3 regions of the Klebsiella quasivariicola genome follow, and region 2 is predicted to be linked to each of the others. Evidence: riboswitches for the same ligand, from Rfam matches in the RefSeq annotation. Region 2 holds a riboswitch; each other region holds the start of a gene.
The links. A riboswitch is a leader RNA that binds a small molecule or an ion and turns the genes downstream of it on or off. The one in region 2 is predicted to bind thiamine pyrophosphate.

Region 1 (3,420 bases), 2.1 Mb from region 2:
GTCGCGCCCACGGCCACGGCGCCCATATTGAACGCCTGCTCAACGCTGGCGTAGAGGGTCTGGTCGTATTCGGTAGGGTAGCTCAGCGTTTCGTTATGGTTGAGCTTCACCAGAAAAGGGATGCGGTGCGCATATCGGCGCGACACGGAGGCAAGAACGCCGTAGGTCGACGCCACGCAGTTACAGCCGGCCTCAATGGCCAGCTCGACGATATTTTTCGGATCAAAGTACAGCGGGTTGGCGGCGAAGGAGGCGCCCGCCGAGTGCTCTACGCCCTGGTCGACCGGCAGAATGGAAAGGTAGCCGGTCCCCCCCAGGCGTCCAGTATTGTATAGAGTCTGCATATTCCGCAGCACCGCCGGTGGTCGGTTGTTATCCACCATCACCCGATCAACATAATCTGCGCCCGGCAGATACAGCTGGTCGGCAGGAATGGTTATACAACGGTGCTGTAAAAGGCTGTCGGCATCTTTGCCAAGCAACTGCGCAATATCAGTCATAGCAATCTCCCGTAAGGCCGGCCGAAGCCGGCATGCATTATCCCAACCCAATTTTTTTGGGCAGGTTAAGCCTGGTACCGACTTAGCCTATTTTCCAGCCGGGGGGCCATTTTTTCAGGAGATTCTGCTGTCCCGTTGCGCTGCCATTTACCACCAGGCGTGGAAATGGTGCACTGGCCCAATGCCGTGGCCCACCTCCAGAGAGTCGGCCTGCGCCAGGGCCGCCGACAGCCAGGCCTTCGCCTCGGCGACGGTGGCCGCCCAGTCCGCATGACGCGGGCGAAGCGCCGCCAGCGCCGCAGAGAGCGTGCAGCCGGTGCCGTGGGTATTTTTAGTCTGTACCCGCGGCGTGGTAAACCGCTGTTCCCCTTCACGGGTGAAGAGCCAGTCCGGGCTTTCGGCATCGTCGAGATGGCCGCCCTTCATCAATACTGCGCCACAGCCCAGCGCCAGCAGCGCCCGCCCCTGCTCCAGCATCTCGCGCTCGTTGCGCGCATGGGGGGCATCGAGTAGCGCGGCCGCTTCCGGCAGATTCGGCGTGATCAGTGACACCTGCGGCAGCAATCGTTGACGCAGGGTCTCCACCGCCGAGGCCGACAGCAGCGGATCGCCGCTTTTCGCCAGCATCACCGTATCCAGCACCACGTTGGCCACCCGGTAGCGCGCCAGCCGCTCGGCCACAGCTTCCACAATATCGGTCTCCGCCAGCATGCCGATTTTGGTGGTATCGATACGCACATCGCTGAACACCGAATCGAGCTGCGCCGCCACAAAATCTGGTTCGATGCGATAGACCGACTGCACGCCGCGGGTATTCTGCGCCACCAGGGCGGTGATCACCGAGCAGCCGTAGGCGCCCAGCGCGGAGAAGGTTTTCAGATCGGCCTGGATACCGGCCCCGCCGCTGGGATCGGTGCCGGCAATAGTCAGGGCGTTGATACGTTTCATCCCTGCACCTCCTGATACAGCGCGTCGAGAAACGCCGGAATAAAGCTGCCAGGGCCTCCCTGGCGGGCGGCGATCTCCCCGGCCTGCTTCATCAGCCCGCAGGCAGCGGCTACATTTTCCAGCTGGTCTCCCGGCAGCGCCGTGCTTGCCGCCACCGCCGCCGACAGCGCGCAGCCGGTGCCCACCACCCGGGTCATCAGCGCATCGCCTCCCGCCACGCTAAGCACCCGTTCGCCGTCGGTGACGTAATCCACCTCGCCGGTAACCGCCACAATGGTGGTCAACTGGCGGGCCAGCGCCTGGGCCGCCGGCAGCGCCGCGGCGGCCGTATCGGTGGTATCCACCCCGCGCCCACCGGCGCTCATCCCGGCCAGTGCCAGAATTTCAGAGGCATTGCCCCGAATGGCCGCCGGCTGCAGGGCCAGCAGCTCGTGACAAAAGGCCGTGCGCACGGTCAAGGCACCGACGGCCACCGGATCCAGCGTCCAGGGCTTGCCGGCCTGGCGGGCGCGTTCCACCGCGGCGCGCATCGCCACCGCGCGATCTTCGGTCAGGGTACCGACGTTAATTAACAGCGCATCGGCGATAGCGGCAAACTGCGCCGCTTCGCGGGGATCGATCACCATCGCCGGCGAGGCGCCGACGGCCAGCAGGACATTGGCGGTAAAGGTCTGCACCACGTCATTAGTCATGCAGTGCACAAGGGGGGAATGGGCGCGCAGCAGATGGCGCAGGTGCGCGACAGACGCAGGATTCAGCAATTCAGGCATGGTTTGCTCCCGCCAGACGAGGGGGAAGCAATGACCCTGCGGTCTCTGACTTCCCTACGCTGGCATTATCCAGATCAGGTGGTACGGGTATTTCTCAGCCTTCAACGAAGAAGGGCACCCCGAGTCATAAAAGCGGTACAACATTTTCAGTCAGCAGGGTACGAAATGTGGCGCGGTAACACAAGCCAACCTGATTTCTTTTCCCTTCTGTAGCCGTACTACATAAGGAGTAAAGCTCACTTTTTTTGTAAACAAAAATGGATGTTTGTTAATGCATAGTTATATTTAAAAAATCTGTAACAAACAGTCACCTGCGTTATATCGGTTAAACCGAACGAACCATGCCATTAATGAGGATTCCAATGAAATTGACCCCGATAGTTAAAGGGTTAGCGTTAGCGGGTTTGTTAAATAGTCTCGCTTTCGCCGCCTGGGCGGATACGTCAGCCAAAGAGGCGACCGAAGCGACCAAAAAAGCGAACGATGCCCTCTACAATCAACTCCCCTTCTCCGATAACACCGATTTCACCAATGCGCATAAAGGCTTTATTGCCGCCCTGCCGCCGGAGGTCATTAAAGGCGAACAAGGCAATATCATCTGGGATCCGGGTCAGTATGCCTTCATCAAAGAAGGGGAAAAAGCGCCGGAGACAGTGAACCCGAGCCTGTGGCGGCAGTCGCAGCTGATCAACATCAGCGGCCTATTTGAAGTGACCGATGGGGTCTACCAGATCCGCAACCTCGATCTCTCCAATATGACGATCATAGAGGGCAAAGAGGGGCTCACCGTCGTTGACCCGCTGGTCTCGGCAGAAACCGCCAAAGTTGGGATGGATCTCTACTACCAAAACCGCGGCAAAAAACCGGTCGTCGCGGTGATCTACACCCACAGCCACGTTGACCACTACGGCGGCGTGCGCGGCGTGGTTGATGAAGCCGACGTCAAAGCGGGCAACGTGAAAATCTACGCGCCGTCCGGCTTTATGGAAGCCGCCGTGGCGGAAAATATCATGGCCGGGAACGTCATGAGCCGCCGCGCCAGCTATATGTACGGCAACCTGCTGAAACCCGACGCCAAAGGCCAGGTGGGCGCCGGTCTGGGCACCACTACCTCTGCGGGTACCGTCACCCTGATTGCGCCAACCAACATTATTGACAAGGACGGCCAGAAAGAAGTCATCGACGGCCTGACCTACGACTTT
Region 2 (3,420 bases):
CGGATCCGGGATCGGCAGCTTGTCGACGTCGGCTTTGCTTTTTACCGGCGAGGTGAAGCGCGGACCTTCGCCTGCCTCAAAGTACAGCCCCAGGCCCATGGCGTCCGGGATGGTCAGGATGTCCGAAAAGAGGATCGCCGCGTCCAGCGGGTAACGGTGCAGCGGCTGGAGCGTCACTTCGCAGGCCAGCTCGGCATTTTTACACAGCGACATAAAGTCGCCCGCTTGCGCACGGGTGGCTTTGTACTCCGGTAAATAGCGGCCCGCCTGGCGCATCATCCACACCGGGGTGACATCAACCGGCTGACGCAGCAGCGCGCGCAGGTAACGATCGTTCTTCAGTTCGGTCATTTTTACATTCCTTTAGCGTTGATACGCCCAGTGTAACATGTCACTCGAACTCTGCCCGACACATCGCGACGGTATCTTCGATAAGCCGGCGCGCCACCGTCCCCGGCGGTGGCAGAAGCGGTAGATCGTCATAGCGATACCAGTCCGCGGTCAGTAACTCTTTTTTGTCGACCACGATATCGCCATCTGCGTAATCCGCCATAAAGGCGGTCATCAGCGACTGCGGGAAAGGCCACGGTTGCGAGGTCACGTAGCGCAGGTTTTTCACCCGGATACCGCTCTCCTCCATCACCTCGCGGGCCACCGCCTGCTCAAGAGTTTCGCCAACCTCAACAAACCCGGCCAGCACGGTGTGTATCCCGTTGCGATGTCGGGTGTGCTGCGCCAGCAGGATCGAATCGTCGCGACGGATAGCGACGATAATGCAGGGGGCAATTTGCGGGTAGTAGCGTTCACGGCAGTGGCTGCACAGCATCGCCCATTCGCTTTTGCTGGCATGCATCGGATGGCCGCAGTAGCCGCAAAATTTATGCGATCGATAAAATTCGGCGAGCTGGATCCCCCGACCTGCCAGCTGGAAAAGGCCCGGATCCTGATCCAGCACTTGGCGCAACGATCCCATGTCATGACGGCGATCCTGACGCACCATCCACACGGACTCGCCCTGCCACTCGCCAATATGCAGCGCATGCTGGCCGACAAGATCGAAATTAACCGCTTCGCCATGTGGTAATTCTCCACCAGGCAACCATAATTTTTGTTCGTGACTGACAACCCACCAGCCGCGATCTAATTTTTCAATAATACGATCCATATCTATTGCACTACCTTTGCTTCACTGGCATGTTGTTAACATTATATTTACATTTTGGTGAGCAGATTTTAAATCAAAACTAGCGGAGTCAATCATGCTAAACCAGCTGGAAAACCTGACGGAGCGCGTTGGCGGTAGTAATGAACTGGTCGATCGCTGGCTACAAGTGCGTAAGCATCTGCTCGTGGCTTACTACAATCTGGTTGGCCTGAAACCGGGCAAAGAGTCATTTATGCGGCTAAACGAAAAGGCGCTGGATGACTTTTGCCAAAGTTTGGTGGATTACCTCTCATCCGGTCATTTTAGTATTTATGAACGCATTATTGGCGAAATGGAAGGCGATACCCCACTTTTAGCCGCCAACCGGCTTTACCCACAGCTGGAAGCCAATACCCAGCAGATGATGGACTACTACGATACCTGCCTCGAAAACGCTATCGATCACGATAACTACCTTGAATTTCAGCAGGCGTTGTCGGATATCGGCGAATCGCTGGAGGCGCGTTTCGCGCTGGAAGATAAACTCATCGCCCTCGCCGTCGCCCATAATCTGAGCAATGACGTGCGCGATAATATTGCGCCGACCGCTTGAGTTGTGAACCGTTAACGAGTAATTTACGTACATTATCCCTCTGCGGAGGGATTTCATCTTGTCGGAGTGCCTATTTTCCACACGAAAGCTGAAGTGGAAAAGGCTGAGACCGTTTATTCGGGATCCGCGGAACCTGATCAGGCTAATACCTGCGAAGGGAACAAGAGTAAACTGCTGGTCGCACCTGCCCGTTCCGGGCTGGTCGCATCTGTTACTCCATCCGTCGTCTGACAAGCCATCTCCTTTTTTAACTGGAATGCGCTATGTCTACTACCAAACTCACCCGTCGGGAACAACGCGAGCACGCGCAGCGATTCATTGATACGCTGGCAGGTACCGCTTTTCCCAATTCGCGCCGCATCTACATTCAAGGCTCACAGGCTGATATCCGCGTCCCGATGCGTGAAATCCAGCTCAGCCCGACGCTCATCGGCGGCGATAAAGATAATCCCCGGTACGAAGCCAATGAACCGATACCGGTGTACGACACCTCCGGCCCTTATGGCGACCCGGAGATCAACATTGATGTCCGCCAGGGACTGGCAAAACTACGCCAACCGTGGATCGACGCGCGTAACGACTGCGCGCCGCTCAGCGAACGCAGCTCGGCCTATACCAAAGCGCGGCTGGCCGACGATGGCCTTGATGAACTGCGCTTCGGCGGCCTGCTGACGCCTAAACGCGCCGTCGCTGGCAAATGCGTGACGCAACTACACTATGCCCGCCAGGGGATCGTCACCCCGGAGATGGAATTCATCGCCATTCGCGAAAACATGGGCCGCGAGCGTATCCGCAGCGAGGTGCTGCGCCAGCAGCATGCCGGAGAAAGCTTTGGCGCCCGCCTGCCGGACAACATTACCGCCGAGTTCGTCCGCGATGAAGTCGCTGCCGGGCGAGCCATCATCCCGGCCAATATCAACCACCCGGAATCCGAGCCGATGATTATCGGTCGCAACTTCCTGGTGAAAGTGAATGCCAATATCGGCAACTCGGCGGTGACCTCTTCCATCGAAGAAGAGGTCGAGAAGCTGGTCTGGTCAACCCGCTGGGGCGCCGACACGGTAATGGACCTCTCCACCGGCCGCTATATCCACGAGACCCGCGAATGGATCCTGCGCAACAGCCCGGTGCCGATTGGTACCGTCCCGATTTACCAGGCGCTGGAGAAGGTCAACGGCATTGCCGAGAACCTGACCTGGGAAGCCTTCCGCGATACCCTGCTGGAACAGGCCGAACAGGGCGTCGACTACTTCACGATTCATGCCGGGGTGCTGCTGCGTTACGTGCCGATGACCGCGAAGCGGCTGACCGGGATCGTCTCGCGCGGCGGTTCCATCATGGCCAAGTGGTGCCTGTCGCATCATCAGGAAAACTTCCTCTACCAGCACTTCCGCGAAATCTGTGAAATCTGCGCCGCCTATGACGTGTCGCTGTCCCTCGGCGATGGCCTGCGCCCCGGCTCGATTCAGGATGCCAACGACGAGGCGCAGTTCGCCGAGCTGCATACCCTCGGCGAACTGACGAAAATCGCCTGGGAATATGACGTGCAGGTGATGATTGAAGGCCCCGGCCACGTGCCAATGCAGATGATCCGCCGCAATATGACCGAAGAGCTGGAGCACTGCCACGAAGCGCCGTTCTACACTTTAGGCCCGCTCACTAC
Region 3 (3,420 bases), 2.5 Mb from region 2:
ACAGCGGGCAGCACCGGATCCTGCGCCAGCGCCGGCAGCGACAGTGCAAACAACAGCCATAAGGCTTTACGCATCAACAGCCTCTCCACAACAACAAAAGAGCGCGCATCTTACCGGCAGATGGCGCCAGCAGTTTTAGTTAAAAACGGTATTCACCGGAGACAAAGAAGCTATTGCGCTCGTTAAAACCAAATTCAGTCAGCACGTTAAAGTTTTTGGTGACTTCATACTGGGCGCCAATCAGCATATTCCAGGGTGAGGTTAGCTTCTGCTTGACGTCGAATTTCCCCTCGCCGTCTTTGTTGACTGCGGCAATCAGGGGCTGAAGCTCTGGCGGCATATGCAGGTCGGCCAGATCGCCTTTAAACTCCTGCTGCACGTCCTGATACATGCTCCCGACCCACAGGCTGAGGTGGGACGGCCCGTCGATCCCCTGAAAACTGAAGCGGTAGCCGACGCGCGGCGAGACGGTGACCGCCGAGATGCTGCCGTCGAGAATATCGAAATCGGTACGGGTGTAGTTAGTGTCTACTAACCCGAACCAGTTGCCGTATCCCCCGGCGAGCGTAAAGCCGGTTCCCCAGGTGGTTCCTTTGAAATCAAGCGTAAAATCAATATTCTGCAGTTTTCCACTCTGATAAAGCTGATGAACCGCGCCGGCGATCGCCCGGTCCAGGCCACGAAACTGCGAGGGATCCGAATCCACAGAGACCTGAGAGACGGACGATCCGCGGGTATGCCCCACCAGCCCGTAAACGTTGAGAAACGGAAAGACCCACATGTCGAGACGCAGGTTTTCCGTTTTGCTCTTCTCACGGGTATGTCCAGCATCGATGGCGAACATATCGCTGGGGATAGGATGGTTACCGAGCTTAAGCCCGGAAAAGGTAATACTGTCGACCATGATATCCTGACGGATATTCATATAGCTGAGGTTGACGCCGTAGGGTAACGGAATCGAGTACCCCCTGGCGCGCGCCTCATCGCCCCAGATCGGAAAATAGCTGTCGTTCTCGTCGGGTTCCGCGGCCGACGCGCCACAGGTCGCCAACAGCAGCGTCAACACCGCTCCGGATGCTCTCATTGTTATTCTCATCTATCGTTAGAAACCCGAGCCGATATTGAAACAGACCGCCTGCGCCACCGCTGGCTGCTCCCATTGTGTATCCGTCGTCTTCGCCCCCACAAATTCCTGCAGGACTCAGCGCGAGGTTTGCGCCGTGGCCGCGCAGTCCCTCTGATAGCGATAGCGCGAGACAGGGACAGGCCATCGGCATCAGATGGGGATATCGAACATGCCATCTTGCGCATCGAAGCGATCGGCGACATCCCAGGCGCACAGAGCAGGAAAATCAGCGCCAGCGGGGACAGCGGGAATTTCATGCTCACTCCGGGGCTGTGGGGCGCGCACGACATGCGTGGCGAACAGGATTAACGCAACAGGATAATGAAAATATAACGTAAGCAGATAAAACCCACCAACGCGTAGCTGCCTGTTTTTCAGCTATTTTTAAACGAAAAAGTGCTGGCCATCACAGAAAACCGCGTTTGCTTTGCCGCCCGGCGCGGTGATTGTATTCAGAAGGTGAATGTCGTATAACATAGCGCTACCGAGGGGTGTCCCGTGAGGGCTGAGATGGCGTAAGCCGAACCCTTTGAACCTGATCTGGGTCATGCCAGCGAAGGGACGGGTCGGCAATTTTGCCAGCATTACCGCCATTGCCTGTTCACACCCCTGCACGCCCGGATCTCCCCTGAATGACTGGAGGTCCTGTGATTGTTCCCGCGTTTAGCCATGGCCTGTATGGCCGTTTACGCCAGCTTGCCGCCGCTGACTGGCAGCACTATGTGGCGCATCCTTTCGTCCAGCAGCTTGCTGACGGCACTCTGGCGGAGAGCGCGTTTCGTCGCTATCTGACTCAGGATTATCTGTTTCTGATCCACTTTGCCCGCAGCTACGCGCTGCTGGTGAGTAAACTGCGCACGCTGCCGGAGATGCGGGCCGCGGCCGCCTCAATGAACGCCATCCTCAATGAACTGCCGCTGCACGTCGGCTACTGCGCCCAGTGGGGCATCAGCGAGCAGGAGATGGCTGCCCAGCCTGAAGCGCCGGAAACCGTCAACTACACCCGCTACGTGCTGGACGTTGGCCATTCAGGCGACGCCCTGGATCTGCTGGTCGCCCTGATGCCCTGCGTGGCGGGCTATGCGGAAATCGGCCTCGGCCTGCTGCGTCACCCTACCACCCGGTTAACCGATAACCCCTACGCCTCATGGATCCGCAACTATGGTGATGAAGATTATCTGCAGGGCGTTAGCGCCGCGCTGGCGCTGCTGGAAACCGTGTGGCAGCAGCGCGGGAGCGAGGCCCGTCTCACTGAGCTGAGCGAGATCTTCACCACCGCGACCCGGCTTGAAGCACAGTTCTGGCAGATGGGCCTGAACGCGGCGGCGGAGGCCCGGGCGTGACGGCGCCGGGTATCGAGATCCGCGGCCTGAGCCTGCGCTTCGGCGATCGGCAGCTGTTCGATAACCTGTCGTTGACGCTTCCCGGGGGCCAGTGGGTGTCGCTGCTCGGCGCCAGCGGGGCCGGCAAAACCAGCCTGCTGCGGATAATTGCCGGTCTGGCGCCCGCCACCGGCGGAGAAGTGGTCGCCAGCGATGGGCAGCCGATTCAGGGCCGTCTGGCGTGGATGGGGCAGAAAGATCTGCTCTATCCCTGGCTGAGCGTCCGGGAGAATGTCGCCCTCGGCGCACGGCTGCGGGGGGAAAAAGTGGACCACAACCGGGTCGCCACCCTGCTTGAGCAGGTGGAACTCACCCCCTGCGCCGACGCCCGGCCGGCAACCCTCTCCGGCGGTATGCGTCAGCGCGCCGCGCTGGCCCGCACCCTGTATGAGGATCGCCCCATCGTGCTGATGGATGAGCCTTTCTCGGCGCTGGACACCCTCACCCGCACGCGCATTCAGACCCTGGCGGCCACTCTGCTGACGGGGCGCACGGTGGTGCTGATCACCCACGATCCGCTGGAAGCCTGCCGGCTAAGCCACCGCCTGCTGGTGCTGTCGACGGCAGACGGCGACATCGATGACAGCCATCACCTCGCCGGCACGCCTCCGCGCGCACCGGATGCCCCCGACCTGTTGGTCGCCCAGGCGGCATTGCTGCAGCAGCTGATGAGGGCGCATCCATGAACGGACGTCTCTGGCGCGGGGGCATGGTGTTCTGCGGGCTGATGATCCTCTGGGGGCTGGCCAGCCGCAGCGGCATCCCTCACTTTCTTTTACCCTCCCCGACGGCAGTCGCCGAGGCGCTTTGGGTTAATCGCGCCTATCTTGGCTGGCACACGCTTATCACCCTCAGTGAGATCCTGTGCGGACTGGTGTTGGGGGTTGCGCTCGGCGTCACGCTGGCGCTGGG

Region 1: it holds a riboswitch for thiamine pyrophosphate, as region 2 does, so the genes downstream of both, thiM (hydroxyethylthiazole kinase) here and thiC (phosphomethylpyrimidine synthase ThiC) in region 2, are expected to answer to the same signal.
Region 3: it holds a riboswitch for thiamine pyrophosphate, as region 2 does, so the genes downstream of both, tenA (thiaminase II) here and thiC (phosphomethylpyrimidine synthase ThiC) in region 2, are expected to answer to the same signal.

The regions. Positions count from the first base shown of each region.
Region 1 is NZ_CP022823.1:1,805,758-1,809,177, reverse strand. It holds gene fbaB (class I fructose-bisphosphate aldolase) at 1-500, opposite strand, end outside; gene thiD (bifunctional hydroxymethylpyrimidine kinase/phosphomethylpyrimidine kinase) at 648-1,448, opposite strand; gene thiM (hydroxyethylthiazole kinase) at 1,445-2,218, opposite strand; TPP riboswitch at 2,253-2,350, opposite strand; gene B8P98_RS09135 (alkyl/aryl-sulfatase) at 2,581-3,420, shown strand, end outside.
Region 2 is NZ_CP022823.1:5,242,709-5,246,128, forward strand. It holds gene hemE (uroporphyrinogen decarboxylase) at 1-351, opposite strand, end outside; gene nudC (NAD(+) diphosphatase) at 392-1,165, opposite strand; gene B8P98_RS26355 (Rsd/AlgQ family anti-sigma factor) at 1,260-1,757, shown strand; TPP riboswitch at 1,810-1,934, shown strand; gene thiC (phosphomethylpyrimidine synthase ThiC) at 2,021-3,420, shown strand, end outside.
Region 3 is NZ_CP022823.1:2,719,990-2,723,409, reverse strand. It holds gene B8P98_RS13585 (DUF4056 domain-containing protein) at 1-74, opposite strand, end outside; gene B8P98_RS13580 (porin family protein) at 140-1,084, opposite strand; TPP riboswitch at 1,604-1,705, shown strand; gene tenA (thiaminase II) at 1,774-2,469, shown strand; gene B8P98_RS13565 (ABC transporter ATP-binding protein) at 2,466-3,194, shown strand; gene B8P98_RS13560 (ABC transporter permease) at 3,191-3,420, shown strand, end outside.